DNA from 3 places in the Marichromatium sp. AB32 genome. Region 3 is predicted to be linked to each of the others. Evidence: predicted binding sites of a transcription regulator. Region 3 holds the regulator's gene; each other region holds the start of a gene.

Region 1 (9,840 bases), on a different contig from region 3:
CGCGCCGGCAGCATCCGCACCTGCTCGATGCGGTCGTGCGAGCGCTGGGTCTCGGGATCGAACAGACGAATGCTCTCGACCTCGTCGTCGAACAGGTCGATGCGCAGCGGTTGCTGCCCGCCCATCGGGAAGACATCGAGCAGCGAGCCGCGTACCGCGTATTCGCCGTGTCCCATCACCTGCGAGACACAGCTGTAGCCGGCGTGTTCGAGTCGCAGTCGGGTGGCGTCGAGATCGAGTCGGTCGCCGCAGGCGAGCACCAGCGAGTGGGCGTCGACATAGTCGCGCGGCGGCAGGCGCTGGAGCAGGGTCGCCACCGGCACCACCAGTACGCCACGGGTCAGCCCCGGCAGACGGTGCAGGGTCAGCAGCCGCTCCGAGATCAGCTCGGGCAGGGGCGAGAAGACGTCGTAGGGCAGGGTCTCCCAGTCGGGGAAGCCGAGCACCGGGAGATCGCTGCCGGTGAGGAAGAAGCCCAGCTCGGCGTGCAGCCGTCGCGCCGCCTGCACGTCCTCGGCCAGGGCCAGCACCAGTCCGGGGTGACGTCTGGCGGCGGTGGCGATGGCGAGCGCCGCGCCGGCCCCGTGCAGCCCGCCCCAGCACCTGCGTTCACCCGCCCCTTCGGGCAGCGGTGGTTCGAGCGGGGAGTGCAGGGTGGCGGATGTGGCCTGGTTCACGAACGGGTCCTCGTCATTTCGACAAGCGTGGAATTCTCGCACAGCATGAGCGGATGTGCAGACGGGGCGGCGGGGGCCGTTCTGTATGAGTACGGGCAGGGCAGTCGTCGGTTTTTTTTACGGTTTTCGTGCTCGCTTTTGCTCGTGGTGTGCTGGTTTTGAAGAAACCTTTTAGCCTTCAGTTGGTTGTCTTTATATGGCATGGGGCGTGCTCTAAGTGTCGAGTCGGGTGCGCGCCATCGTTGCGAGACGGGATGGCCCCGGTGCGGCGCACGATGCTCCGCGAGGATGGATCCGCCCCGGCACAAGGAAGACAACGGAGTTGAGTCAACATGATGAAGCGAATGGTGATGAAAAAGATGGCGCTGGCTGCCCTGGTGCTAGGGACCTTGGGCAACGCGGTCGCCGGACCGGTGGTGACCCAGTGGGGATACAGCGCCGATGCACGTTTCGTAGATAATCGGTTCTCAGGGTCGAGTGGTGAGATTCAGGTCACCGGCAGCGAGTTGTCCTGGGGGAGCGGATCTTATTGTTCCGGTATGGATACTTGGCTTGGGTGTTGGGGCACAACGGTGACGCCTGATTTCCGTAGCCCCAGCACCGACGCCGATCACAACCGCAGCGCCTTGACCATCGGCAATGGCGTGACCAATGACCTGACCGGCGGCGGCCCGGCCGTCGGCTCGGTCGCGACGGTCGTCGACGGCAGCGCTGATGACGCCGCCGAGATCGGCGTCGGCACCAGCCTGACCCACTGGAACAATCGGCTCTCGTCGCGCTACTCGACCCTGGAGTGGGGGCGTGTCGCGACCAGTCTGACCTTGACGCCAGAGCTGCCCGCCAGTGGCGCCAGCATCGATACCCGGACCCTGGACTTCGAGTTCTTCTTCAAGGAAACGGCGAACCAGGGGACGTGTGCCGGCGACAGCACCAACCCCTGTCCTGATCTGTTCGGGTTGCTCGCCGTGCAGACCCTGGATATCCCCTTCCTCTACGATGGCAACGAGTATCTGGTGAGCCTGCTGCTGCAGGATGCCAGCGGCGGGGTCGCACCGATCGCCACCCTGCACGAGGAGGAGTGCGCCGCGCTCGGGCTGGGCGCCGGGTGTCAGGGCTTTCGCACCGCCGAGGAGCAGGCGACCACCTTCCAGTTCGCCTTCGCGGTCAGCACCGAGGCGCTGTTCCCGCCGGCCGTGGCCCAGCCGGTCCAGTCGGTGCCGTTGCCGGCTCCGCTGGGGCTGATTGGCGGCGGGCTCCTTGCCGCGGGGCTGTCGCGTCGGTTGGGTCGTCGCGGCCGCTAGGGCGTGGCGAAGACCCGGGTCGGGGCTTGTCCTCCCCGATCCGGGTTCGACGATCTCGGCGCGATCGCTGCAGGTGTGCGCCGTTTCAATCAGATGGCGCAGATCGACCGGTTTTGGATCGAGCGCCATCAACAGTCGTTCCGCGTGTCCGCGCTCGCCGGTCCCGACGCCGTCGGGCCGGGGCCGTCGCGTGCTGACGCCCGCCCGGGCCTCCTCGGACATGGCTGAGCTGAATCAGCGTCTTGGTCTTCATCGCATGCTCCTGTTGTCACGGACCTCGGTGAGGGAGAGTCGACACCCCTGGTGTGACGTCTCCCCCGTGGCGGCGGCCTGGCGCGCTCGCCTGCCATCGCTGTTCGGACACCCCTGAAAAACAGACAAGCCTGTCTTTTTTACCGCCTGTCATGACCCCGGTGTCACATGGGAGTGAAGCAGTGCCGTGGCAGCCCGCGGGGTGCGGGCGCGGATCTTGAAAGCCTTGGCGCTATGCGTAAAACAGACGAGTGAAAACCCGGGCGCGATCACGGTTGCGCCAACCCGGGATCAATCGATTGTTGGGCGGGCATCTTCGGTGCCTCCGCGTCCTCCGGACAGTGCGGTCAGACGTTGCACGCGATTGAACACATTTGACAGCATTCGATGAAGTTGCGCTAAACTGCGCCGCCGTGCAGCGAAATTGATCGCTTCTACGCCGTCCTTTCGGTGACGTCGGTGCCGTGTCGCGGTGTGCATCCTTTGCACCCAGACCGCCTTTGGGTATATTGCTGCAAAGCAGCAAGTGCAGCCGAACGATCCTCACCGTTCTGACTCGGTCCACTGAACCGGCCATTCCTGAGGCTAACCAATGCTTCGAAAGATACTGATCGCGAACCGCGGAGAGATTGCGGTGCGTGTCATTCGCGCCTGCGCCGAGATGGGCATCCGCTCGGTGGCAATCTATTCCGAAGCGGATCGCCATTCGCTTCATGTCAAGAAGGCCGACGAGGCCTATAGCCTGGGCAGCGATCCGCTGGCCGGTTATCTCAATGTCCACACCATCGTCAACCTGGCCGTGGCCACCGGCTGCGATGCCATTCATCCCGGCTATGGCTTCCTCTCCGAGAACCCGGAGCTGGCCGCTGCCTGTGCCCGGCGTGGGCTGACCTTCATCGGTCCGAGCGCCGAGGTGATCGCACGGATGGGCGACAAGACCGAGGCCCGTCAGGCGATGATCCGCGCCGGGGTGCCGGTCACGCCCGGCAGTGATGGCAACCTCGCCAACCTCGACGAGGCGCTGGCCTGCGCCGAGCGTGTCGGCTATCCGGTGATGCTCAAGGCCACCTCGGGTGGCGGCGGTCGCGGCATCCGGCGTTGCGATGACGCCGAGGCGCTGCGCCACAACTACCAGCGGGTGATCTCCGAGGCGACCAAGGCCTTTGGCCGTGCCGAGGTCTTCATGGAGAAGTGCGTGGTCAATCCGCGCCACATCGAGGTCCAGGTGCTCGCCGACCATCATGGTCACTGCGTGCATCTGTTCGAGCGCGATTGCTCCATCCAGCGGCGCAATCAGAAGCTGATCGAGATCGCCCCCTCGCCGCAGCTCGACGAGGCCGAACGCCAGTACGTCGGTGGTCTGGCGGTGTTGGCCGCGCGCGCCGTGGGCTATACCAATGCCGGCACGGTCGAGTTCCTCCAGGATAGCGACGGGCGCTTCTACTTCATGGAGATGAACACCCGCATCCAGGTCGAGCACACCATCACCGAGACCATCACCGGCGTCGACCTGGTCGAGGAGCAGATCCGCATCGCCGCCGGGCTGCCGCTGCGCTTCGCCCAACACGAGATCCAGCGCCGCGGCTTCGCCATCCAGTTCCGCGTCAATGCCGAGGACCCGAAGAACAACTTCCTGCCGAGCTTCGGGCGCATCTCGCGTTATTACGCCCCGGGTGGGCCGGGCGTGCGCACCGATGGCGCCATCTACACCGGTTATACCGTCCCGCCCTATTACGATTCGATGCTCGCCAAGGTCATCGTCTGGGCGCTGAACTGGGACGACGTGATCAATCGTGGCGACCGTGCACTGCGCGATACCGGGTTGTTTGGCGTCAAGACGACCATCCCCTTCTACCAGGAGATCCTGCGTCACCCGGATTTCCGCGCCGGAAGCTTCAATACCAGCTTTGTCGAGTCGCATCCCGAGCTGCTCGAATACTCGACCAAGCGCCGAAGCGAGGATGTTGCCGCGGCACTGGCCGCAGCGATCGCCGCACACGCCGGGCTCTAGCCGCCGGGGCGCGGGCGCCGCTGCCCGCGCGATGCTTCAATCCCTCACGGTGCCGGGCAAGCCCCGGCCGAGAACGAGACCATGCCGAAGATCAATATCACCGACGTCATCCTGCGCGATGCCCATCAATCGCTGATCGCCACCCGGATGCGCACCGAGGACATGCTACCGATCTGCCCCAAGCTCGACGCCATCGGGTTCTGGTCGCTCGAGTGCTGGGGCGGGGCGACCTTCGACGCCTGCGTGCGCTTTCTCAAGGAGGACCCCTGGGAGCGATTGAGCCGGTTGCGCGAGGCGCTGCCCAACACCCGGCTGCAGATGTTGCTGCGCGGTCAGAACCTGCTCGGCTACCGTCACTACTCCGACGACGTGGTGCGTGCCTTCGTCACCCGTGCCGCGGCCAACGGCATGGATGTCTTCCGCATCTTCGACGCGCTCAACGATCTGCGTAACCTCAAGACCGCGATCGAGGCGACCAAGGCCGCCGGCAAGCACGCCCAGGGCACCATCTGCTACACCGTCAGCCCGGCGCACGATACCGCGGGCTTCGTGCGCATGGGGCGCGAACTGGCCGAGATGGGTTGCGACTCGATCGCCATCAAGGACATGGCCGGGCTGCTCACCCCCTTCGCCACCGCCGAGCTGGTCAAGGCGCTCAAGGACAGCGTCGAGCTGCCGCTGCACCTGCACTCGCACGCCACCTCGGGGCTGGCCGACATGTGCCATCTCAAGGCGATCGAGAACGGCTGTGACACCATCGATACCGCCATCTCGGCCTTCGCCGGCGGCACCTCCCACCCGCCGACCGAGAGCCTGGTGGCGGCGCTGCGCGGCACCGAGTACGACTCCGGGCTGGACCTGGAGGCGATCCAGGAGGTCGGCATCTACTTCCACCAGGTGCGCAAGAAGTACCACCAGTTCGAGAGCGACTTCACCGGGGTCGACACCCGCGTCCAGGTCAACCAGGTGCCGGGCGGGATGATCTCCAACCTCGCCAACCAGCTGCGCGAGCAGAACGCGCTCGATCGCATGGAGGCGGTGCTCGCCGAGATCCCCAAGGTCCGCAAGGATCTCGGCTATCCGCCCCTGGTCACCCCGACCTCGCAGATCGTCGGCACCCAGGCGGTGCTCAACGTGCTCACCGAGAAGCGCTACGAGAGCATCACCAACGAGGTCAAGGGCTATCTCCAGGGACGCTACGGTCAGGCCCCGGCGCCGGTCGACGCCGCGTTGCAGCGTCAGGCGATCGGCAACGCCGAGGCCATCGACTGCCGCCCGGCCGATCTGCTCGAACCCGAGCTGGCGCGGCTGCAGGGCGAGATCGGCGCGCTCGCCGAGGGTGAGGAGGACGTCCTCACCTACGCCATGTTCCCCGAGATCGGTCGCGCCTTCCTCGAGCAGCGCGCCGCCGGCACCCTCCAGCCCGAGCCGCTCGAGCCGCCGCCGAGCGAGACGGCGGCCAACGCCCCGACCGAGTTCAACGTCGCGGTCCACGGCGAGACCTATCACATCAAGGTCACCGGCGCCGGCCACAAGGGGCAGGCCGATCGTCACTTCTACTTCACCATCGACGGTGTGCCCGAGGAGGTGGTGGTCGAGACCCTCGACGAGCTGGTGCTCACCGGCGGCGCCGAGGGTGCGGTGGCGCAGAAGATCGCCGGCAAGCGGCCGCGTCCGAGCGCGCCCGGGCACGTCACCACCTCGATGCCGGGCAACATCGTCGACGTGCTGGTCGCCGAGGGCGACCGGGTCGAGGCCGGTCAGCCGCTGCTGATCACCGAGGCGATGAAGATGGAGACCGAGATCCAGGCGCCGATCGCCGGCACCGTGACCGAGGTCTTCGTCGCCAAGGGTGACTCGGTCAGCCCCGACGAGGTGCTGATCGCGATCGAGGCCTGATCGCGGCGCCGGGCGTCCTCACCAGGGCGCCCGGCCCCGATCGTGGGCCTCGGCGAGTGCCCGTCCGCGCTGCTCGATCACCCCGCGGGCGCCGAACAGCGCGGCGGCGAACAACAGCAGACAGAGCAGGATCGCGCTGTGCAGCCCGAGCAGCCCCTGCACCAGCCCGATGGCGAGCAGCCCGAAGGCCCCGGCGAGCTTGGTCGCCAACCCCCAGAAGCCGAACAGCTCGGCCGCGCGCGAGCGTGGCGCGAACAGCCCCACCAGGGTGCGGGTCGAGGACTGACAGGCGCCGAGACTCAAGCCCGCCACACAACCGACCACCAGAAAGACGTGCTGCGCCTCCCAGTCGAGCCCGAAGCGGCTCTGCGCCTGGCTGGCGATCTCCGGGGTGAGATAGATCAGCGCGATGGCCGCCAGCCACATCCACAGGGTGATGCGATAGGTGCGCAGCGCCCCCAGCCGATCCTGCACGAAGCCGAAGCCCAGCGCCCCGAGCGCGGCGGTGATCTGCACCAGCACGAACATCAGGGTGCGCACCTCGCCGTCCCAGCCGATCACCTGGGCGCCGTAGATGAAGGCGTAGGTGATGATGATCGAGATCCCGCTCATCGAGAAGAACACCGAGACCAGCAGCAGCGCCAGGTCGGGGTGCCCGCGCAGGTGGGCGAGGGTCTGCGCCACCCGACCCAGACCGAGCCGCAACGCGCCCTGGCCGAGCGGCCGCGGTCGCGGTCGCGCGCGCTCGCGCACCCAGAGGAAGGTCGGGATGGCGGCGAGCAGGAAGAACACCGCCGCCCAGGGACCGACCCAGCGGATGCGCTCGAAGTTCTCGGCACTGACCTCGCCGAGCACCAGCAGCACGAAGATCGCCGAGCACATGCCGCCGATATAGCCGAGCGCCCAGCCGAACCCCGAGATCTTGCCGAGGTCCTCGGGCGGGCCCAGCCCGGGCAGGAAGCTTGCGATGAAGGACTCGCCGAGCGAGTAGGCGAGGTTGGAGACGATCAGCAGCACCACCCCCAGCCAGGCAAGCCCCGGGGCGACGAAATAGAGCGCGGCGGTGGCGAGCACGGTGACCAGATAACTGGCGAAGAGAAAGCGCTTCTTGCTCGCGTCATAGTCCATGATCGCCCCGGCCACCGGGGCGCAGACCACCGCCAGCAGATAGCTCGCCGCCAGCGCCAGACTCCACAGCAGATTGCCGATGCGATAGTCCGGCGCGTCCCCGACGATCACCCGGGTGAACAGATCGCCGAACACCACGGTGATGATCAGCAGCGTATAGGACTGATTGGCGAAGTCGAACATCGCCCAGCCGAACAGCTCGCGCGCGGGTGCGCGCTGGCGGGAGGCGGTCGGGGTGGTGGTCGTCGCGGTCATCGTCGGCCCAATCCTCGGTCTCGGTCGGGGGATTGAACCGCAAAGGCGGGGAGAAAGCGAACGTCGTCAGCGGCCAGCCGCCAGTCGCCAGTCGCCAGTCGCCAGTCGCCAGTCGCCAGGGGATTGAACCGCAAAGGCGCGAAGGGTTTTGTCGGGTGGGGGAGGGCGCGGCGTGTCCGCCGGGGGGGCGGCATCCGGTCTTCGGCTCGCGGCTCAGGCGGGTTGCTGTCTGATCGCGGCTCGGGTCGGGTTTTCGCCGAACGTCAAAAGGCCGACCGCTCAGGCCCTCTTTGTGTGCTTTGCGGCCTCGTGGTTCAAATCGGTCCCCCGCCGCCCTCGTTGAGGGCTGGCGTCCGCTGGCGGCTGGGGGCTGAAGGCTGGCAGCTCCGCTCCGCGGCTTTGTTCTGGTGCGTCATGCACCGTCAATGACATTTTTTGGTTCTCGCGTATTTGCCTATAATCCCCGTGGACATGGCCGCGCGTCCTGGGCGGGTGGTCGACAACTGGGGGAGGACGATGGCAAGCACCGAGACCTTCTACGAGGTGATGCGCCGGCAGGGGATCAGCCGCCGCAGTTTCCTCAAATACTGCAGTCTGACCGCCGCCGCGCTCGGTCTGGCGCCGAGTTATGCCGGGCGCATCGCCGAGGCGATGGAGACCAAGCCGCGCACCCCGGTGCTGTGGCTGCACGGGCTGGAATGCACCTGTTGCACCGAGTCGTTCATCCGCTCGGCCCATCCGCTGGTGCAGGACGTGGTGTTGTCGATGATCTCGCTCGACTACGACGACACCCTGATGGCCGCCGCCGGGCATCAGGCCGAGGCGATCCTGGAGGAGATCCGCGAGCGTTATCGCGGCAACTACATCCTCGCCGTCGAGGGCAACCCGCCGCTGGCCCAGGACGGGATGAGCTGTATCATCGGCGGGCGTCCCTTCCTCGATCAGCTCCAGGAGGTCGCCGCCGACTGCAAGGCGGTGATCGCCTGGGGCTCCTGCGCCTCCTGGGGCTGTGTCCAGGCCGCCCGTCCCAATCCCACCCGCGCCACCCCGGTGCACGAGGTGATCCGCGACAAGCCGGTGATCAAGGTGCCCGGCTGTCCGCCGATCGCCGAGGTGATGACCGGGGTGATCACCTACATGCTCGCCTTCGACCGGCTACCGCCGCTCGATCGCCAGGGTCGGCCGCTGATGTTCTACGGTCAGCGCATCCACGACAAGTGCTACCGCCGTCCGCACTTCGACGCCGGTCAGTTCGTCGAGTCCTGGGACGACGAGGGCGCGCGCAAGGGCTACTGTCTCTACAAGATGGGCTGCAAGGGCCCGACCACCTACAACGCCTGTTCCACGGTGCGCTGGAACGACGGCGTGTCCTTCCCGATCCAGTCCGGTCACGGCTGCATCGGCTGTTCCGAGCGTGATTTCTGGGACAAGGACAGCTTCTACGAGCATGTCACCGATACCCATGTGTTCGGCATCGAGGCCAACGCCGACCGCGTCGGTCTTGCCGCCGCCGGCACCGTGGGCGCGGCGATCGGGGCGCATGCGGTGGCCAGCGCGCTGCACCGGACCAAACAGCGCGATCAAGCGCAGCACGAGGAGCGTGAAGAATGACGGTGAAGACGCCGAACGGTTATTCCCTCGACGACTCGGGTCGGCGCGTGGTGGTCGATCCGGTCACCCGCATCGAGGGGCACATGCGCTGTGAGGTCAACCTCGACGACGACAACGTGATCCGCAACGCCGTCTCCACCGGCACCATGTGGCGCGGGCTGGAGGTGATCCTGCGCGGGCGCGATCCGCGCGACGCCTGGGCCTTCACCGAACGGATCTGCGGCGTCTGTACCGGGACCCACGCGCTGACCTCGGTGCGCGCGGTGGAGGACGCACTCGGCATCGCCATCCCCGAGAACGCCAACTCGATCCGCAACATCATGCAGTTGACGCTGCAGGTGCACGACCATCTGGTGCACTTCTATCACCTGCACGCGCTCGACTGGGTCGACGTGGTCTCGGCGCTCGACGCCGATCCGCGCGAGACCTCGCGTCTGGCGCAGTCGATCTCGGCCTGGCCGCTGTCCTCGCCGGGCTATTTCCGCGACGTGCAGAACCGGGTCAAGCGCTTCGTCGAGTCCGGCCAGCTCGGTCCCTTCATGAACGGCTACTGGGGCAATCCGGCCTACAAGCTGCCGCCCGAGGCGAATCTGCTGGCGCTCACCCACTATCTCGAGGCGCTCGATTTCCAGAAGGAGATCGTCAAGATCCACACCGTCTACGGCGGCAAGAACCCGCACCCCAACTGGCTGGTCGGTGGCGTGCC
Region 2 (9,840 bases), on a different contig from region 3:
ACCACCGCCGGATGCTCGATCAGCGCGCTCTCGATGTCGAAGGGCCCGACGCGATAGCCCGAGGTGGTGATGACGTCGTCGCTGCGCCCGACGAAGCTGATGCTGCCGTCCGGGTTGAGTTCCACGGTGTCGCCGCTGAGGTAGTAGTCGCCGATGAAGGCGTTGGTCGGCGCGTTGAGATAGCCGCCGAACCAGAACAGCGGCGACTGGCTGCGATCGAGCGCGAGGATGCCCGGCTGGCCCGGCGGCAGCTCGCGTTGTTGTTCGTCGAGCACGACGATGCGATGTCCCGGCGAGGCGAACCCGGCCGAGCCGAGATGCACCGGATGGCGCAGCGCGTGGTGGTTGCACAGCACCATGCCGAGTTCGGTCTGGCCGTAGTGGTCGTGGATGACCACATCGAGCTGGCGCGCGAACCAGCGGATCACCTCCGGGTTCAGCGGCTCGCCGGCGCTGCTGACCACGCGCAGCCGACCGCGCGCCGCCGCGGCGAAGGTCTCGCCCCCGGCGATCAGCAGCCGATAGGCGGTGGGGGAGCCGGCGAGGTTGGTGATGCCGTACTTCTCGATCACCCGGCTGGTGCTCTCGACCGTGAAGGGGCCCTCGTAGAAGGTCGTCGCGTGCCCCAGCGACAGCGGGCCGGTGACGCCGAAGTAGACGCCATAGGCCCAGCCCGGATCGGCGATGTTCCAGAAGGCGTCGTCGGGGCGCAGGTCCACCGCGTCGCGCATATAGCCCTGGAAGGCGACGATCGCCTTCAGCGGCACGTGCAGCGCCTTGGCCGGTCCGGTGGTGCCGGAGGTGAACATCAGCAGGAAGGGGGCCTCGCCGTCGAGCATCACCGGTGCGCAGTCGCTCGAGTGCTGTTCGAGCACGGTCCAGAAGTCGTGATCCCGTCCATTCGTTGGGGTGTCGATGGTGACGACCTGGGGCGAGGCCTCGATACCGTCGAGCTTGGCGCGGTTGTGGCCGTCGGTGATCACCACCCTGGCCCCCGAGGTGGTCAACCGGTAGTCGATCGCCTTGGGCCCGAAGGCGGTAAAGAGCGGCTGGTAGACGGCGCCGAGACGCCAGGTGGCGAGCACGGTGATCAGCAGCTCGACCCGGCGCGGCAGCAGCCCGGCGACGGTGTCGCCCTGGCCGACGCCCTGCGCGCGCAGGAAGTTGGCCAGCCGTGCGGCGCGGTCCCTGAGCTCGGCGAAGGTATGGGTCGCGCTGCGGCCGTCCTCGCCCTCCCAGAACAGGGCGATGTCGTCGGAGTCGGCATGTCGGTCGCAGCACTCGATACAGGCATTGAGCGCCCTGAGGCTGCCCGAGAGCGCCGCCTCGGCGGCCCCTCGATGATCGAACTGCGTGATCGCTGCTTGGTAGTCGCGCATCGCCGGTGTCCCCCGCGTCCTTTTGGTGATTGGGATCGATCCGCATGGAGCATGCGGTCATGCCGTCGTGATACTGGCGTGGCGCGGGTTGGCGGACAATGGTCGAAGGACTCAAGTTGTCTGAGCGATTTGAACAAAGGGGGTGGAGTTGTCGATTATTCGAATATGCTGATGGGCTGGGGCGCGCTCGGGTCGATGGGCGGGCGTCGGGCGCGCTGGGTGCGGGCTGGTGGCCGGGATCAGTCCGTGGCGTCGAGGATCAGGCTGCGATAGTGCCCCGGGTTCGAGCCACACCACTTGCGGAAGGCCTTGTAGAAGGAGCTGACATCGGCAAAGCCCAGCCGCTCGGCGATCTCGGCGAAGCCGAGCTGCGGCTCGGCCAGCCAGCCGATGGCCAGCTCCTTGCGCACGCCGTCCTTGAGCCCCTGATAGGTCTGTCCCTCCTCGGCGAGACGCCGCCGCAGGGTCGAGGTCGACATGTGCAGCCGCTGCGCCAGGACCTCGGCCCGCGGCCACTGCTCGGCGGGCAGCTGGCGCAGATCGTTGCGGATCCGGCTCGCCAGGCTCTGCGGGTCGCGGTACTTGACCAGGATGTTGGCCGGGGCCTGGGCGAGGAAGTGCGCGAGTTCGGCCTCGCTGCGCCTGACCGGCAGGTCCAGACAGTCGGCCGAGACGATCATCCGCGTGCGCGGCTGGTCGAAACGCAGGTTCTCCGAGAACATCACCCGGTAGTCGTCGCAGAACGCCGGCGCCGGGCAGCGCAGATCGATCGCCAGGATCGGGATCCGTCGCCCCGACAGCCAGCAGGCCGCGCCGTGCACGATCATCCAATAGGTGAAATAGGTGAAGGCCCGGCGGGGAGGGGCGTCCCCCTCGTGCAGCACGATCTCCGCCAACCCCTGCTGGCGCACCAGCCGCGCCGACATCGCATCGAGCATCAGCGACAGGAAGGCCAGCGCCGAGGCCAGCGCCGCCTCGAGCGTCTCCTGCGCCATCGACGAGCGACAGAGGAAGGCCAGGCTGCCGCACTTCAACCGACGCGGGTTCATGGCGAAGAACTCGTCGTCGAGACGACGCGCGAGCAGCCGCCACAGCCGGCCATAGGCGGCGGCCGAGACGCGGGCGTCGTTGCACGTCCAGCGCGCGGGATCGATACCGGCCGCGGCCAGCAGCGCATCGGTGGGCGCGCCCGGTTCGCAGCACTGTTGCAGCGCCTCGCGAACCAGCTGCATGGAGATCGTGTCCTTCTCGGGGGGCTTGCGTAACGGCATGCGCTGACCGGGTGTCCTGACTCGGGCCGACCCCGATGGTACAACATGGCCGAGGTGGTGCCGTAGGGTGGGGGCTTCGCGGTAACTCGATAACTGGGTGTCCCTTTGCTCCCTGGCAACATGGCCGAGGTGGTGCCGTAGGGTGGGGGCTTCGCGATAACTCGGTAACTGGGTGTCCCTTTCCCCCCTTCCGCTTTTCCCCCGCTTTTCTCGATCGGTAACTGGGTGTCCTTTTCTTTCTCCTCTTTTCTTTCTCTGATCCCTCGTCGGCATGGCCAAGCCGGACGCATGAGCGCGTCCCGCCTCGATGCCGAGGCGGGACGTGTCCGTCCCCTCAGAGTGATCCGATGCTGATGTTGAAATGATTGGCGCAGGGCGTCTGTGGGCTGAAGAGCACCGCCACCGGCAGCAGCGATCCCTTGGCCGAGCAGGTCTGGAGCGTGGCGCCGCTCAGCGAGACGTGAGCGCCCTGCATTTGCGGTCCACCCATCCACCAGTTGTTGGTTGTGGTGAAACTGCCCTGGGCGATGAGGATGTCCTTGCAGGTGATCTGCTTGTCGCCGATCTGCATCTCCAGTGTGCCCTCGACGGCGAAGTTCAGCTCGTCGGGGAAGTTGCCCTTGCTGTCACACGCCAGGGTCTGCCCCGGTCCCGCGTTCACCGCGTCCTTGAACCATTGCGCCACCGCCTTCGTCTTGTGGCGTCCCGCCTTGACCACGATCCGCGCCTCTTCCCCGTCCTTGCTCACCCCGGAGGTGACGCCGCTGTAGGGCTGACCTTTGCTCACCGAGTGACCGGTCTCGGTGAACTCGAAGCTCTTCACCCCGGTGATGGCGAAGAAGACCTCGTTGTCGTGCTCGGTGGTCGCCTGCAGCGGCGCCGAGAGCATCAGCGCCAGGGCGCCGGGTGTGGAGAGTCGTCGCAACATGCGGGTCGGTTTCATCGGTGTCTTCCATCCATTGAATGTCATCTGTGGTGGGGAGAACGGCCGCTCCAGGTCGTCTGCTCGAACCCGGGGGGTTACGAGCCGGACGGCCTGCCGGTCGATGTGCGTGTGACGAGGAGAAATGAAACCGTGCGGCGACACCATTCGTCGCCCGGTGAACGGGCAGAGATCGGCTAGGTGTGCGGGGGGCTGTCTCGATCGGACCGGGGCGGGATCCCTGCGCCGGTCCCCAAGGGCCATCGATATCGTGCAGGAGCTGAAAATGGCATTGATCGTGCAAGCAGACTCACGTGCGGGGCCGTTCAATGCCGTCACTGGGGAAATTGATGATCGATTGTCGCTTTTCTCTCATCGAAGAATGTCCCTTTTCTCACAACTTTCTCGAACCGATGGATGAAGAAGCGGGGGAAGCGCCGTCAGGGCCATTCTGCCGATCCGGAACCCTCTGAATGGAAGGCCTGCTCGTGTCGTCAAAACCGAAGATCAAAGAGTTGCTCGTCGAGAGCGCCTGCGAACACAACAAGGGCCACAAGAAAGGACCTTGCAACACGCCCACGCCCGGGGCCACCACCGGCGGTTGCGCCCTCGACGGCGCGCAGATCGCCCTGTTTCCCTTCGCCGATGCCGCCCACCTGATCCATGGTCCCATGTCCTGCGTCGGCGGGGCCTGGGAGACGCGTCTGACGCCGACGAGCTGGCCCGGTCGCGACCTGACCCAGACCGGCTTCGCCACCGACATCAACACCAACGATGTCGTCTTCAGCGGCGAGAAGAAGCTGGCCGAGGCGATCGACCATGTCATCACGCACTATGCGCCCGAGGCCGTCTTCGTCTACTCGACCTGTGTCACCGCGCTGACCGGGGACGACATCGACGCCGTCTGCAGGCAGGGCAGCGAGAGACACGGCACGCCCTGCGTGCCGGTGCATGCCCCCGGCTTCGTCGGTGCCAAGAATCTGGGCAGCCGCATCGCCGGGGAGGCGGTGCTGCGCCACCTGATCGGGACCAAGGAGCCGGAGGACACCACCCCCTTCGACATCAACCTGATCGGCGAGCACAACAACACCGGCGAGCTGTGGCGTTACCGTCATCTGCTCGAAGAGCTCGGCATCCGCGTGCGCTCGACCTTCAGCGGCGACGGTCGCATCGCCAGCATCCGCACCGCCCATCGCGCCAAGCTCAATGTGATCGTCTGCGCCAAGTCGCTGATCTCCATGACCCGCAAGATGGAGGAACAATATGGGATTCCCTGGATCTCCTGCTCCTTCTACGGCATGACCGATACCTCGAACAGCATCCTGGCCATCGCCGAGGCGCTGGGCGATGCCGACCTGATCGCCCGCACCCGCGCGCTGATCGCCCGCGAGGAGGCGCGACTGGAGGAGAAGCTGATCCCCTACCGGGCGGTCTTCGCCGGCAAGAAGGCGGTGCTCAACACCGGCGGCAACAAGTCCTGGTCGATCGCCTCGGCGTTGCAGGATCTGGGCATCGAGGTGGTGGCGACCTCGGTGCGCAAGTCGACCGAGGCGGACAAGGCCAAGGCGCGTCAATACCTCGGCGAGGACGCCATCCTGATGACCAGCCCGGCGAGTCAGCAGGCGCAGGTGATCGACGACACCGGGGCCCATCTGCTCCTGGCCGGCGGTCGCTCGCTCTATACCGCGATCAAGAAGCGGATCGCCTTCACCGACGTCAATCAGGAGAAGAAGAAGAGCTACGGCGGTTACGACGGGCTCCTGGTCCTCGCCGAGGACCTCAAGAACTCACTGCAGAATCCGGTCTTCGAACTGGTCGACAGGAAGGCACCATGGCAGAAGTAAGACGCAAGATGGGCAAGCCGTTGCAGGTCAACCCGCATAAACTCTCGCAGCCGATGGGCGCGACCCTGGCGTTCCTCGGCGTCGACCGCTGCATGCCGCTGATGCACGGCGCGCAGGGCTGCGCGAGCTTCACCAAGGTGATGTTCACCCGTCATTTCTGCGAGCCCATCGCCCTGCAGACGACCGCCGTGACCGATGTGACGGCGGTGCTGGATGGCGGCGACTACAGCATCACCGAGTCGATCAAGAACATCGGCGACAAGGTCTCCCCGGCGTTGATCGGCGTGCATACCACCGGGCTGACCGAGACCAAGGGGGACGATCTTCGGGGCGTCGCCAGCAAGATCGAGGCCCCCCTGGTCTATGTGAATACCCCCGACTACCAGGGCGGGCTGGAGAGCGGCTGGACGCTGACCGTCCAGGCGCTGATCGAGCAGCTCACCGAGCCGTGCGAGCGCACCGACGCGCGCAAGGTCGTCCTGGTCCCCCACGTCAGCATGCAGCCGATCGAGGTGGAGAAGCTGCGGGAGTTCATCGAGGCATTCGGCTTCGAGGTCGTCGCCGTGCCCGATCTGTCCTCTTCCCTCGACAATCACCTGGGGGAGAAGCAGGCGTCGCTGAGCGGTGGCGGGGTGACGGTCGCCGAACTCGAGGGGCTGGCGGACGCGGGTGCGGTCGTCACCGTCGGGGCCTCGGTCAAGCCCGTCGGCGCGACCCTGCAGAAGAAGAATCCGGCCATCCGGCATCGACACTTCGACCATGTGAGCGGTCTGGTCGGGACCGACGAGCTGGTCGCCTGGCTGCTCGAGACGAGCGCTCGGGACACCCCTCCGGCGGTGGTGGAGCGCTGGCGCAAGCGCCTTCAGGACGCCATGCTCGACAGCCATTTCGCCATCGGACAGACCCGCTTCCTGCTGGTCGCCGAGCCCGATCACCTGGCGGCCATGGCCGCCTCCTTGCGCGAGGTGGGCGGTAAGGTCGCCCTGGCGATCGCCACGGTCGACTCACCGGTCCTCGGCGCCATCGAGGCCGATCGGGTGATCGTCGGAGACCTCGAGGATGCCGAGCAGCTGCGCGACGATTACGACATCATCATCGGCAACTTCCACACCGAGGCCCTGGCGCATCGCGTGGGGAAGCGCGCGGTGATGCGCGGCTTCCCCAACTATGAGGAGATCGGCAGCGCGCTGAAGAATGACGTGCTCTACGAGGGCGGCGCCTACTTCCTCTTCGACATCGCCAATGCCGCCGAGCGGATGCGCGAGTCGGAGGTTCACCACGCGCGTGAACGGATTAAGCAGCAGGGGGCCGCCGCCTGACGCGCGATCCCGTCACCAAGCGCGCGGTTCATCCGATGGGGCGCGGGCCTCGATCGGGTGAGCCGCGCGGTGAGATTCGCTGCTGGCGCCGTGATCCGCTGATCGCGGCGCCAGATCGAGCGGGGCAGGGCAGCGCCCGATTGCGAAACCTCAGCGTAAGCCCGCCCGAGAAGCGCCGATAATCCCGATAAGAATCGTTGCTCCGCGAAGCGGTCGCTGCTCGCCCCATGGTCGAGCGCGCCAGCAGGCAGATCGCGCTTGAAGTCGTACCCGCTTGGGTTCGCTTGCCCGATCCGCATCGGCCCCCTCACCAACCTCGTACCCGCGCAGTCTCACCCATGACCCCCAGGATGCCCCCGTCTGTCCTCCCGCTCGGCACGCTGCTCGTCGGCCTGTTGCTCACCGGCGCGAGCCTCGCCGCGCCGCCGGCCACCGACACCAACGCGCTGGGTATGACCTTCCGCCTGATCCCGGCCGGCAGCTTCCAGATGGGCTGCGACACGACCCGCCAGCGCTGCGACAAGGGCGAGCAGCCCGTGCACCGCGTCACCATTGCCCAACCCTTCTATCTGGCCGAGACCGAGGTCACCCAGCGGCAATGGCAGGCGGTGATGGGCGAGAACCCGTCCCACTTCAAGGACCCGGACAACCCGGTCGAGCAGATCTCCTGGGAGGACGCCCAGGCCTTCGTGCGCGCGCTCAACCAGCGCCCGGATCTGGGCGGGGGCTATCGTCTGCCGAGCGAGGCCGAGTGGGAATACGCCACCCGTGCCGGTACCCAGACCGACTACTGGTTCGGCGACGGCGAGGACGAACGAGCGCTGAACCGCCACGTCTGGTATCTCTTCTCCTCGCGCGAGCAGCCCCATCCGGTGGCCAGCAAGCCGGCCAACCCCTGGGGACTCTACGAGGTGCACGGAAACGTCTGGGAGTGGGTCGCCGACTGCGCCCACCCAGACTATGTCGGCGCCCCGAGCGACGGCAGCGCCTGGACCCAGGACTGTCAGCGCATGCGCGACGGCACGTCGATGCGCATCGCGCGCGGCGGGGCCTGGTATCTCTATCCCAACGGCGCCCGCTCCGCCTTCCGCTTCCGCTACGGCCCGGACATCCGCCACTATGGCTTCGGACTGCGTCTGGCGCGCTCGGTCGAGACCGAGACGGTGGAGCGATAGCCGAACGCCATCGGGATCGAAACCTGGCCGTCGTCGTTGGATTGGTGTCGAAGGGGCGCCCCCGGACGCGCGCGGTTGCCGGTCGTTCAGGCCGATGCTCCCGCGGGCGAGGACGAGCGCCCTCAAGCAGCCGTCAGGGATGGTGCGCTGTTGCCGGCGAAGAGCGCCCGAGCACGTCGGACCCCACGCAGATAGCGACATTCGCGCCGTGCCGCGAGCGCCGTCAGCCGCTCCGGCGCGCCGATCGCAGCGCCGAAGCCCTTGAGCAGGAAACCGGCGTGCTCGACGAAGCGCTCGGGGGCGATGCCGAGCCGGGTGAGGATCTCGGGCAGATCTGCCGGGATCGACCCGCGCTTGCGTGGATGCAGGGCGCGACCGAGCGAGTCGACGAGGGTCAGATAGTCGTCGAAGGTGAAGGGGATCGACGCGGGGACCTCGGCGGGGTTGCCGAAGGGCAGTAGTGGGGCAGGGGGCAGGCGATTGAGGACAGTCTCCCAAAGGTGAGCGCTGCGGGCGTCTGGATTCGGTGAGGCGTTGTCTGCGGTCTCAGGCGATGTGGATATGTGACTGGCTGGAGAGGCGCCGTCAGCCTCGGGGGGCGTGATCGTCTTTAGCTGGGGAATCGGTCGTTGCAAGTCGGGATGGACGTCTGGTGGTGGTTGCTGCTGCTCAGCAGCTGAGCCGTGCGCTATGTCGAGCTGCTGTCCGGTCATCGTGCCCTCGTCGCCCGCACGCAAGGCGGCGATCCGCGCCGCGATCCCGGTATGCGCACTCTCCTCCGGCGTCTCCGCGATCCCGGCCCGAATCGGGTTGAGATCGACATAGGCCATCACCGCCAACAGCGCCGTCTCGTCGAGGATCGCCTGCGAACGGAAGCGTCCCTCCCAGAACCGTCCCCGAACCCCATCCTCCCGATTCGCCGCCCGCGCGATCGACTCGTTCAACACCCGCATGAACCACGACAGATCCGCCAACCGCGCCCGGTAGGTCGCAACCAGCCCCGCGACCCCATCCAGCTCCGCCTCAGTCATCCCCGCCCGCGTCGTCGGCGACAGAAACCGTTCCACCACCATAGGCCCTCGGAACAGACACCGCCAGCGCCGCAACACCTCGGTATCCGACCACCCCGCCGCTCGATCCGCATCCACCCGCACCACCAGATGCACGTGATTGCTCATCACCGCATAGGCCGCCACATCGATCGCGAACACCCCCGCGAGCTGGCGCAACCGCAACTCCACCCAGCCGCGACGATGCTCGAAGCTCCGTCCGGTCAACCGATCGAAGCCGCAGAGATACGCCCGGCGAACACACCGCGTGACGACGTGATACCAGGGCGTATCGGACAAGGAGACGAGCGCGGCGCGGGGACGGGTCATGGGGCATCTCCGCTGGGGGTGTTGGGAGAAGCGTAGGAGAGCGCCTTGGGAGCGTCAACGGTAAGTGGGTGTCCCTTAACGATATGATACCAACGCCGAGACCTTTGCCCGCGCCGTGCGCGATCACTGGGGCATTGAGAACACCCTGCACTGGTCGCTCGATGTCACCTTCGGCGAGGACGCCTCGCGGGTACGTGACCCCGGAGGACGCGAGAACCTAGCCCGGTTACGCCGCTTGGCACTGACGCGTCTGAAGCAGGACAGCGCCAGGCTCAGCATCAAAGGCAAGCGCCAGAAGGCCGGCTGGGATGCGCGTTACCTGTTCAAGCTCATCTTCGAAGCACCGGACAAGCCAGAGAAATCAACGCCTTCCAGAGAAAAGAATATTAGTAAAGGGTGATGCAATAGCCCTGCCCCCCCCCTCCCCCCCCCCCCCGGCTATCCGATTAGGTTTCGACTCACTTTATTGCCCTAGTAATATTGAAGTTGCGTCTTGGCCAATAAGGCTCGGCAGATCAAATTCTCCGTCAGGAAGATTTGATATATCAAGA
Region 3 (9,840 bases):
AGCGCGCGTCGCCGGCCATCTCGCCGCACATCCCGACCGGGATGCCGCGGGCGCGACCGGCCTCGATGGTCATGCGGATCAGCCGCAGGATCGCCGGGTGGGTGGGGTCGTAGAGGTCGTTGACGGCGTCGTCGAGGCGATCGATGGCGAGGGTGTACTGGATGAGGTCATTGGTGCCGATCGAGAGGAAATCGCAGTGACGGGCGATGGCCCCGGCGGCGAGCGCCGCGGCCGGCACCTCGATCATCGCGCCGAGCGGTAGCGCCGGGTCGTGCGCCAGCCCCTCGCTGGCGAGTTCGCGCTTGAGCTGCTCGAGCAGTTGGCGTACCGCCATGACCTCGCGCACCCCCGAGACCATCGGCAGCATCAGCCGCACCGGACCGAGCGCCGAGGCGCGCAGGATGGCACGCAGCTGTGGTCGGAACAGTGCCGGTTCCTTGAGACAGAGACGGATCGCGCGCAGCCCCAGCGCGGGATTGCCGCTCGGCTCGATGGGCTGGGCGGCGCTGTCCTTGTCGGCACCGAGATCGAGGGTGCGGATGGTGGTGGGGATGCCGCCGAGTCCCTCGATCATCGCCGCGTAGCTGGCGAACTGCTCTTCCTCGTCGGGCAGGTCGAGGCGGTTCATGTAGAGGAACTCGGTGCGGTAGAGTCCGACGCCGGCGGCGCCGTTGGCGCGCGCCGTCTCCACGTCCTCGGGCAGCTCGAGGTTGGCCTGGAGGCCGACTGCGATGCCATCGCGGGTGCGCGCGGCGCGTCCGATCAGTCGGCGCAGCCGGTGCTGGCGCGCCTCGGCGGCGCGGACGCGATCACGGAAGTGGGCGATGGTGAGGTCGTCGGCATCGCACAGCACGGTGCCGTTCTCGCCGTCGACCACCAGGAACTCGCGCGGCTCGATGTAGCGGGTGATGTTGCGCACCCCGATCACCGCCGGGACCCCGAGGCTGCGCGCGAGGATCGCGGTGTGCGACATCGGCCCGCCGAACTCGGTGACGAAGCCGGCGATGCCGCGGTGGTGGAGCAGGATGGTGTCGGCCGGGGTGAGGTCGCGGGCGACCACCACATGGCCGTCGAGATCGTGCTCGGGCAGGCGCGGCTCCGGGGACTCGCCGGCGAGGAAGGACTGGATCTGGTGGACGACGTGCTCGACGTCGTCACGGCGGGTGCGCAGATAGGGGTCGTCCATCTCGTCGAAGATGCGCACCAGGGTGTCGCGCTGCTGCTGCAGCGCCCACTCGGCGCTGCAGCGCTCGGCGCTGACGATGCGCCGGACCTCCTCGACCAGCGCCGCGTCCTCGAGCATCAGCAGATGGGTATCGATGAATTCGGCGATGTTCTGCGGGGTCTGGGTGGGGATCTGCGCGCGCACCGCCTCGAGCGCGCCGCGCGCCGCGTCGATCGCCCGCTCCAGCCGCTCGAGTTCGGCGGGTACCTGCTCGTCGCTGATCTCGATATGGCCGATGGTGGCCAGGCTGCGACTGTCGACCAGCGCCGGCCCGAGCGCGATGGCGCGCGTCGAGTGGATGCCGATGCCCTGATAGGCGATGGTCACTCGCCTTCCCCGAAGCGGTCGCCGATGAGTTGCTCGATCGCCGTCAGTGCAGCGGCCTCGTCCTCGCCCTCGGCGCTGACGGTGATCCAGGTGCCGCGGCTGGCGGCCAGCATCATCACCCCCATGATGCTCTTGCCGTTGACGCGCTGACCGCGGCGCTCGACCTCGATGCGGCTGGTGAAGCCGTTGGCGCACTGCACCAGCTTGGCCGCAGCGCGGGCGTGGAGGCCGAGTTTGTTGATGATCTCGAAGTCCTTGCTGGTCATGCGTCCTGCTCCTGGCAGCGAATCACACCCTCGCGCCCGCCCTCGAGCGCCTTCTCGGCGACGCTGTCGAGGTCGAGCTCGGCATAGTTGAGCGCGCGCAGCAGCATCGGCAGGTTGACCCCGGAGATCACCCGTACCCGGCGTCGCTGCTCGTGCAGCGCCAGGGCGATGTTGGCCGGGGTGGCACCGTAGAGATCGGTGAGCACCAGTACGCCGCCGCCCTGGTCGAGTCGGTCGACGCAGTCGAGCGCCTCGCGCAGCATGCACTCGCAGGGACGGTCGTTGACCAGTTCGAGCGCTTCGGTGGCTGCCGGCTCGGTGCCGAGGATGGCGCTGGCGATGCGCAGCAGGTCGCCGCCGAGTGGCTGGTGGGTGATGAGTAACAGTCCGATGCTCACGGTAACTCCCGGTGTCTGACCAGCACCTTGTGACCGGTCTGCTCGAAGTGACGGCGCAGCGCCTCGGTCATGTAGACCGAGCGATGCTGGCCGCCGGTACAGCCGATGGCGATGGTGAGATAACTGCGCCCGTCGGTCTCGAAGCGCGGGATCCAGCGGTCGAAGAAGGCGAGCATGTCGTCACGCATCTCGCCGACCTCGGTGCTGGCGTCGAGGAACTCCATCACCGGCTGATCGAGTCCGGTCAGTTGCTTGAGTTCCGGCTGCCAGTGCGGGTTGGGCAGGCAGCGCACGTCGAAGATGAAGTCGACGTCCTTGGGCACGCCGTGCTTGAAGCCGAACGACTGCAGCAGGATCGAGACCTTGGGCGAGTCGCTGCCGACGAGGTGGGCGCGGACCAGGTCGCGTAGTTCGTGCACATTGGTGTGGGTGGTGTCGATACGGATCTCGGCGCAGCGGCCGATGGCCTCGAGCAGACGGCGCTCGAGGCGGATGGCCTCGTCGAGCGAGCGGTTGCCGCGGGTGAGCGGGTGACGTCGCCGGGTCTCGCTGAAGCGGCGCTTGAGGGTGTCGGTGTCGGCGTCGAGGAACATCACCCGACAGTCGATGCCCTGGGCGCGCGCCTCCTCGATTAGCTCCGCGAGCCGACCGAGCGCGCGCGGGCTGGTGCGCGCGTCGATGCCCACCGCGGTGCTGGAGAAGCCGTCGTCGGGGGCCTTGCGCAGCCCCGCGACCAGGTCCTTGAGCAGGAACAGCGGCAGGTTGTCGATGCAGTAATAGCCAAGGTCCTCGAGCGTATGCAGGGCGACGCTCTTGCCCGAGCCGGACAGGCCACTGAGGATGACGAGTTTCATGGGCTGCGGGTTGCTCCGGGCCGGTCCCGATCGAGGTCGGGAGCGGTGCTAGGGTCTGGATCCGGGGCCGGGCGGGTCGGGGCGGTCGAGACGGATCGCCCGCGCCTGCCGGTCGATGAAGTCGACGCCGGCGTCATAGCCACGGATACGTAGGATCTGGTGGCGCACTGCCGCTTCCACCAGGATGGCCAGGTTGCGTCCCGGCGCCACCGGCATGGTGATGGTCGGGATCGCCACCCCGAGCACGTCGGTTGCCGAGAGGCTGCCGGTGAGCCGGTCGAGACCGGCGATCTGTTGCTGGTCGAGGGGTTGCAGATCGATGATCAGGTTCAGCGTCTTGCTGCGCTGGACCGCGCCCTCGCCGAACATCGCGCGGATGTTGAGGATACCCAGCCCGCGCACCTCGAGGAAGTCCCGCAGGGTCTCCGGGCAGGTGCCCTCGATGGCCTCCGGGGCGATGCGCGCGAAGCGCGGCGCGTCGTCGGCGATGAGCCGATGACCGCGGGTGATCAGGTCGAGCGCCAGCTCGCTCTTGCCCACCGCCGGATCGCCGACCAGCAATACCCCCATCCCCAGCACCTCGATGAAGACGCCGTGCAGGGTCTGGCGCTCGGCCAGGGCGTGGGTGAGAAAATAGCGCAGGTGGTTGATCAGCTCCTCGTCGCCGAGCGGCGAGCCGAGCAGCGGGGTGTCGTGCTCGGCGGCGAAGGCGAAGAAGGCGGGGTGGGGCTCGAGGCCGTCGGCGAACAGGATCGCCGCCGGTTGCTCGGCGAAGAGTTGCTCGAGGGTTTCCTCGAAGGCGGTGCGTCCCAGTGCCTGGAGATAGCGCTGCTCGGCGCGCCCGATCACCTGCAGACAGTTGGGGTGGATGCAGTTGAGCGAGCCGATCAGCGACTCGCGCGAGCGTGCGCGCTCGGGCCGGCGCAGTGGGGAGCCTTGTTCGGGCTCGCCGTTGAGCCAGCGCAGCTGCAGCCGCGGGCCGGTCTGTTCGAGGAGTGACTGGAGGCTGTCGAGCATGGCCCAGGTCGGCGTGGCGCTAGCGCGCCTCGCTCGTCTCGATCAGTTGCAGCACGCTCGCCGCCGAGCCGGCCTCGCGCAGCGCGGCGCGGGTGGCCGGGTCGCTGAACATGCCGGCGAGCCGGGCGAGCAAGCGCAGATGCTCCTCGGTGGCGCTCTCCGGGACCAGCAGGGCGAAGGCGAGATCGACCGGCTCGCCGTCGATCGCGTCATAGTCGACCCCGGTGCTGGTGCTGACGAAGGCTCCGAGCACCTCGTTGATCTCCTTGATGCGGGCGTGCGGCAGCGCCACACCGTGACCGAGTCCGGTGCTGCCGAGTCGCTCGCGCTCGAGCAGACGCTCGAAGACGAGTTCGGTGTTGAGACGGGGGTGGTCGTTGGCCAGCAGCTCGGCGAGCGTCTCGAGCAGCCGCTTCTTGCTGGCGATCTCGGCACCGCAGCTGACTCGGGCCTCGCTGATCAGGTCTGGACTGAACATCGGTCAAGGCTCCTGGTGGTCGCAGGGACAGGGGCGCTGGGCGGTGACGGTGTCCGGTGTCCATACCGGCGGGTGATCGGGGCGCGTGGTCGTGGTCATGGATTCTGGGTGTCCTTCGAGTCGTCGGAGCCCGCAGGTGTCGATATCGGCTCGGATCTCAGGGTCTCAATGCAAAACACCCCGAACGGCGCGATCACGGATCCGTTCGAGGTGTCGGTGCGTCGGTCCGGCGGGTGTCGGGTGTCCCGACGCCCCGCCGACGCATGGGCCATCAGGCCGTTGCCGGGCTATTCGGTATCGGCCTCGGCGTCGGCCTCGGCTTCAGAGTCGGCCGCCTTCGGGCCGGGTGCGCTGCGATAGTCGTTCTTCTTCTCCTTGTGGCGCAGGATCTGGCGATCGAGCTTGTCGGTCAGGCCGTCGATCGCGGCATACATATCTTCATGCACGGAGTCGGCGAAGAGCTTCCCACCATTGATGTGCAGCGTCGCCTCGGCCTTCTGGTCGAGCTTCTCAACGCTGAGAATGACGTGGGCATTGGTGACGTGGTCGAAGTGACGCGCCAGGCGTGCGAATTTGCTGTCGACGTAGTCGCGCAGTGCCTCGGTGATGTCGACGTGATGACCCGTCAGATTGATTTGCATCATTGGACTCCTTACAGGGGTTCCAAACAGCCTGCTCATGCCAGGCGTTTGCGCTCGTTCGAGGCTGGAATACCCATGGCCTCGCGGTACTTGGCGACGGTTCGACGCGCGACCTGGATGCCGCGATCGGCCAGTTCGGCCGCGATCTTGCTGTCGCTCAAGGGTTTTCTGGCGGGTTCGGCGGCGATCAGCTTACGAATGAGCGCGCGGATCGCCGTTGATGAACACTCCCCACCAGAAGTGGTGCTGACGTGGGACGAGAAGAAGTACTTGAACTCCAGGGTGCCCCTCGGCGTATGCATGTATTTCTGCGTGGTGACCCGGGAGACGGTCGACTCGTGCAGCTCGAGCGCCTCGGCGACGTCGCGCAGCACCATCGGCCGCATCGCCTCCTCGCCGTGCTCGAAGAACGCCTGCTGCATCTCCACGATCTTGGCGCCCACCCGCAGCACGGTGTCGTTGCGGCTCGCCAGGCTCTTGATGAACCAGCGCGCCTCCTGCAGGTGGTTGCGCATGGTGACGCTGTCGCTGCTGGTGTCGGCGCGCCGGATCAGCCGGGCGTAGTCTGCGTTCACCCTCAGTTTAGGTGTGGATTCCGGGTTGAGTTCCACCGACCAGCGACCATTCTCTCTGCGCACGAAGATGTCGGGTACAACGTACTCCGGGGGCTCCTGCGCGATCAAGTCGCCGGGGTGCGGGTTGAGCTGGCAGATCAGCGTGAGTGCACCACGAATCTCGGGCTCGGTCTGCTTGAAGCGGCGCATCAGCGCGGCGATGTCCTTGCGCGGCAGGTGCTCGAAGCCGTCGCGACAGATCGCCAGCGCGAGGTCGCGCTGCGGGGTCTCGGCGGGGAGCTGCCGCAGCTGGATCTGCAGGCACTCGGCGAGATCGCGGGCGCCGACCCCCGGGGGATCGAACGACTGCACCCGGTGCACCATGGTGGCGATCTCCTCGAGGCTGATCTGATCGTCGCCGATGGTGCTCAGCAGCTCGTCGAGATCGGCCCGAAGATAGCCGCGCGCGTCGATGGCATCGATCACCGCCTCGGCGATCATCTCGTCGCGCTCGCTCAGCCGGATCAGGTTGAGCTGCCAGAGGAGGTGATCGTGCAGGGTCTGAGGGCGGCTCTGGTGGAGGAAGGGGTCGAAATCGGCGTTCTCGGCGCTGCCCTGGGTGCTCGGCGGTAGATAGCCGTCGTAGACATCGGCCCACTGGGTGTCGACCGGGAGCTCATCGGGGATCTCGTTGGTCTCGCCCTGGAGCTCACGCTCGGCGCTGCCCTGCTCATCGCTGGGCGGGGACTCGTGTGCGCCATTGCCGCTGTCCTCTCCGTTGGCGGCGAAGCGGTCGGCCTCCTCGGCCTCCTCGAGCATCAGGTTGGAGTCCAGCGCCTCCTGGATCTCCTTCTGCAGCTCGAGCGTCGACAGCTGCAGGAGGCGAATCGCCTGCTGCAGCTGGGGCGTCATCGTCAGGTGTTGGCCGAGGCGAAGCTGGATGGTTTGCTTCATGGATCGCCGATGCGTCTTGCGTCTGTCTCTATGCCGGGTCGATGACCGTCCTATGACGATTATAGGTCGGGTGGCAACAAAGGTGCCTGAGTCACGTCAAGCGCGCCCCCTGCCGGGGCGCGATGGTCTTCATCTTACTCCCAATATGTAGCAGCGGGGCGCGGATGCTGCCGCCTACATGCTACATGGCGAAGTCGGCGCCGAGATAGACGTCGCGTACCTGCTGGTTGGCGAGCAGCTCGTCGGGGCGGCCGGCGGCGATCACCTCGCCATTACTGATGATGTAGCCGCGATCGCAGATGTCGAGCGTCTCGCGCACGTTGTGATCGGTGATCAACACGCCGATGCCGCGCTCGCGCAGGTGCGAAACGATCGCCTTGATGTCGCCCACGGCGATCGGGTCGACGCCGGCGAAGGGCTCGTCGAGCAGCATCACCTTGGGGTCGACGGCCAGCGCGCGGGCGATCTCGAGACGACGGCGCTCGCCGCCGGAGAGGCTGAGCGCCAGCGACTCGCCGATATGGGCGATGCCGAGCTCCTCGAGCAGCTGCTCGCAACGCTGCTCGCGCTGCTCGCGGTCGAGGTCGCCGCGGGTCTCGAGGATCGCGAGGATGTTGTCGCGCGCGCTGAGCTTGCGAAACACCGAGGGCTCCTGCGCCAGATAGCTCAGTCCGGCGCGCGCGCGCGCATGCATTGGCATCAGGGTGACATCGTGCTCGTCGAGGGTGATGCGCCCCTGGTCGGCCGGGATCAGCCCGACGATGAGATAGAAGCAGGTGGTCTTGCCCGCGCCGTTGGGGCCGAGCAGCCCGACCACCTCGCCGGCCTCGACCTCGACGCTCACTCCCCGCAGGACCTCGCGGCTGCGATAACGTTTCTTGAGCTGTTCGGCGCGCAGTACGCTCATCCGTCGACCCCTGTCATGACTCCTCCTCGGGGGTGATGGTGATCCGCACCCGACCGCTGCCGCCGGCACGGAAGTGTTCGCGGGCACGGTCGTAGACGATGTGCTCGCTGGCGACGCGGTCCTCGCCCTGGATCAGTACCGCCTCGTCGATCAGCACCAGCTCGTCGCGGTCGGTGTCGAACTCCATGCGCCTGGCGAAGGCGCGGACCTCGCCCTGGTCGTCCTCGAGCAGTTGACGGAAGCGCGCCGGGGTGCCGATGGCGATGATCTGGCGCGGGCGGCGGTCCTCGCGGTGATAGACGGTCATGTGGTCGGCGTGCAGGCGCATGCTGCCCTGGGTGACCTCGACGTTGCCGACATAGATGCTGGTGCCCTCGGCCTCGCGTACCTCGACGTCGTCGGCCTCGATATACATCGGTTGCTGGGGGTCGTCGTCGAGCGCGTTGGCCGGGTTCCAGCCGAACAACAGCAACAGTGCCAGCAGGCGCAGTGGAGGGCTCATGGTTGGGTCTCCTGGGTCGGGGCGAGCAGCATCCGGGTGCGACCGTGGAAGGTGGCGCGCGCCGGCTCGTCGTACCACAGCTGCATGCCGGTGGCGCTCAGCCAGTCCTCGCCGCTGGCCACCCGCACCGGCAGGTCGGTACGGGCATAGGCGCGCTGGTGCCAGACGTTGAGCTGCTCGGTCTCGATGTGCGCGGGCGGGGCCTCGGCGGTGGCGTCGCGCTCGAGATGGACGTCGCCGGTCAGCCGCACCTCCGCGCCGCCGTCGAGCACCAGCCCGTGCTCGGCGCGCGCGCGCCACGGCGGTCCGTCGGACTGGAACAGCTGCATGTGTGGGCGGTCGAGCTCGGAGAGATCCTCGGCGACGAACTGACGCAACTCGGTTGCGCTCAGGCGTCGGCTCGGTGCGCCGCTGGTGTCGGTCTCGAGCGCGGTGAACGCGTGGACCACGTAGTCGGGGACGCGGGGGCGTACGGTGGCCGGTCCCTGCGGCTGGTCGATGCGCTGGACCTGCCACCAGCCCGCGAGCCCGCTGAAGGCGAAGAAGGCGGCGAGCAGGTAGTAGCGCAGCGGCCAGTGCGCGCGGGTGCTCATGGACGCTGTCCGGCCAGTCGCGCGAGCGTCCCCTGAGCGTCCATGATCAGTTCGCAGAACTCGCGCGCGGCGCCGCGCCCGCCGTGCGCCGTGGTGTGCCAGTGCGCCTCGGCGCGTACCATCGGGTGGGCATCGGCCACCGCCGCGGCGAGCCCGACCTGGCGCATCACCGGCAGGTCGATGACGTCGTCGCCGAGATAGGCCACGGCGGCGTCCTCGATCCCCAGTCGCTCGCGCAGCTCGAGATAGGCGGCGAGCTTGTCGCGCTGGCCCTGGTAGACGTGGTTCACCCCCAATCCCTTCATCCGCATGGTGACCACCCGCGAGCTGCGCCCGGTGATCACCGCGAGGGTCACGCCGGACTCGCGCAACATCACCATGCCGTGACCGTCGCGGGCGTTGAACGCCTTGTATTCCTGACCGTCGTCGCCGAGATAGAGGCTGCCGTCGGTGAGTACGCCGTCGACGTCGAAGATCGCCAGACGAATGGCGGCGGCGCGGTTGCGGATCTCTTGCATCTCCCTGGTGACTCCTTGATGAGGAAGAAGGGGCGGGCCCCTGTGCGGCGCATTGTCGGGTGCGCGGGCGGTTTTGACCAGCGGGGGCAGTTTCAGACCACGCCCGCGCGCAACAGGTCGTGCATGTTGAGTGCGCCGACCGGGCGGCGCTCGTCGTCGAGCGCCAGCAGCGCGTTGATCGAGCGCGCCTCCATCAGCTGCAGCGCCTCGGCGGCGAGCGCGCCGGGGGAGATGGTGACACAGTCGCGGGTCATCACCGTCTCGATCCGGGTGTGGTGGACGTCGACGCCGCGATCGAGCGCACGGCGCAGGTCGCCGTCGGTGAAGATGCCGCACAGCCGCCCACCCTCGTCGACCACCGCGCTCATCCCCAGCCCCTTGCGCGAGATCTCCTCGAGGGTGGCCAGCAGGCTCGCCTCGCGCCCGACGCGGGGGACCCGTTCGTCGCGATGCATGATGTCGTCGACGTGCAGCAGCAGGCGCCGCCCCAGGCTCCCGGCCGGGTGCGAGCGGGCGAAGTCCTCGGCGGTGAAGCCACGCGCCTCGAGTAGCGCCACGGCGAGCGCATCCCCCATTGCCAGCGCCGCGGTGGTGCTGGTGGTCGGC

The links. Region 3 encodes sigma-54, which starts transcription at its own class of promoters, with help from an activator protein. Its sites were predicted from a motif close to TGGCANGNTNCNTGCTT; they were not measured.
Region 1: EBL85_RS12070 (THxN family PEP-CTERM protein) is a predicted target of sigma-54. The motif match lies at 875-891, and genes of this name have one in related genera.
Region 2: nifE (nitrogenase iron-molybdenum cofactor biosynthesis protein NifE) is a predicted target of sigma-54. The motif match lies at 3,860-3,876, and genes of this name have one in related genera.

The regions. Positions count from the first base shown of each region.
Region 1 covers NZ_RHFJ01000039.1:21,469-31,308, reverse strand. Annotated here, with positions in the region: partial or broken gene EBL85_RS12075 (transcription-repair coupling factor) at 1-677, opposite strand, end outside; gene EBL85_RS12070 (THxN family PEP-CTERM protein) at 1,010-1,978, shown strand; gene EBL85_RS12065 (acetyl-CoA carboxylase biotin carboxylase subunit) at 2,823-4,241, shown strand; gene oadA (sodium-extruding oxaloacetate decarboxylase subunit alpha) at 4,323-6,140, shown strand; gene EBL85_RS12055 (MFS transporter) at 6,159-7,523, opposite strand; gene EBL85_RS12050 (hydrogenase small subunit) at 8,040-9,134, shown strand; gene EBL85_RS12045 (nickel-dependent hydrogenase large subunit) at 9,131-9,840, shown strand, end outside.
Region 2 covers NZ_RHFJ01000012.1:25,922-35,761, reverse strand. Annotated here, with positions in the region: gene EBL85_RS05925 (AMP-binding protein) at 1-1,379, opposite strand, end outside; gene EBL85_RS05920 (AraC family transcriptional regulator) at 1,619-2,611, opposite strand; gene EBL85_RS05915 (hypothetical protein) at 2,985-3,593, opposite strand; gene nifE (nitrogenase iron-molybdenum cofactor biosynthesis protein NifE) at 4,061-5,416, shown strand; gene nifN (nitrogenase iron-molybdenum cofactor biosynthesis protein NifN) at 5,404-6,735, shown strand; gene EBL85_RS05900 (formylglycine-generating enzyme family protein) at 7,086-7,910, shown strand; gene EBL85_RS05895 (transposase) at 8,033-9,289, opposite strand; partial or broken gene EBL85_RS05890 (transposase) at 9,390-9,689, shown strand; gene EBL85_RS05885 (AAA family ATPase) at 9,753-9,840, opposite strand, start outside.
Region 3 covers NZ_RHFJ01000016.1:19,733-29,572, forward strand. Annotated here, with positions in the region: gene ptsP (phosphoenolpyruvate--protein phosphotransferase) at 1-1,552, opposite strand, end outside; gene EBL85_RS07035 (HPr family phosphocarrier protein) at 1,549-1,818, opposite strand; gene EBL85_RS07040 (PTS sugar transporter subunit IIA) at 1,815-2,216, opposite strand; gene rapZ (RNase adapter RapZ) at 2,213-3,070, opposite strand; gene hprK (HPr(Ser) kinase/phosphatase) at 3,119-4,087, opposite strand; gene EBL85_RS07055 (PTS sugar transporter subunit IIA) at 4,107-4,565, opposite strand; gene hpf (ribosome hibernation-promoting factor, HPF/YfiA family) at 4,853-5,206, opposite strand; gene EBL85_RS07065 (RNA polymerase factor sigma-54) at 5,242-6,714, opposite strand; gene lptB (LPS export ABC transporter ATP-binding protein) at 6,896-7,621, opposite strand; gene lptA (lipopolysaccharide transport periplasmic protein LptA) at 7,635-8,123, opposite strand; gene lptC (LPS export ABC transporter periplasmic protein LptC) at 8,120-8,716, opposite strand; gene kdsC (3-deoxy-manno-octulosonate-8-phosphatase KdsC) at 8,713-9,234, opposite strand; gene EBL85_RS07090 (KpsF/GutQ family sugar-phosphate isomerase) at 9,327-9,840, opposite strand, start outside.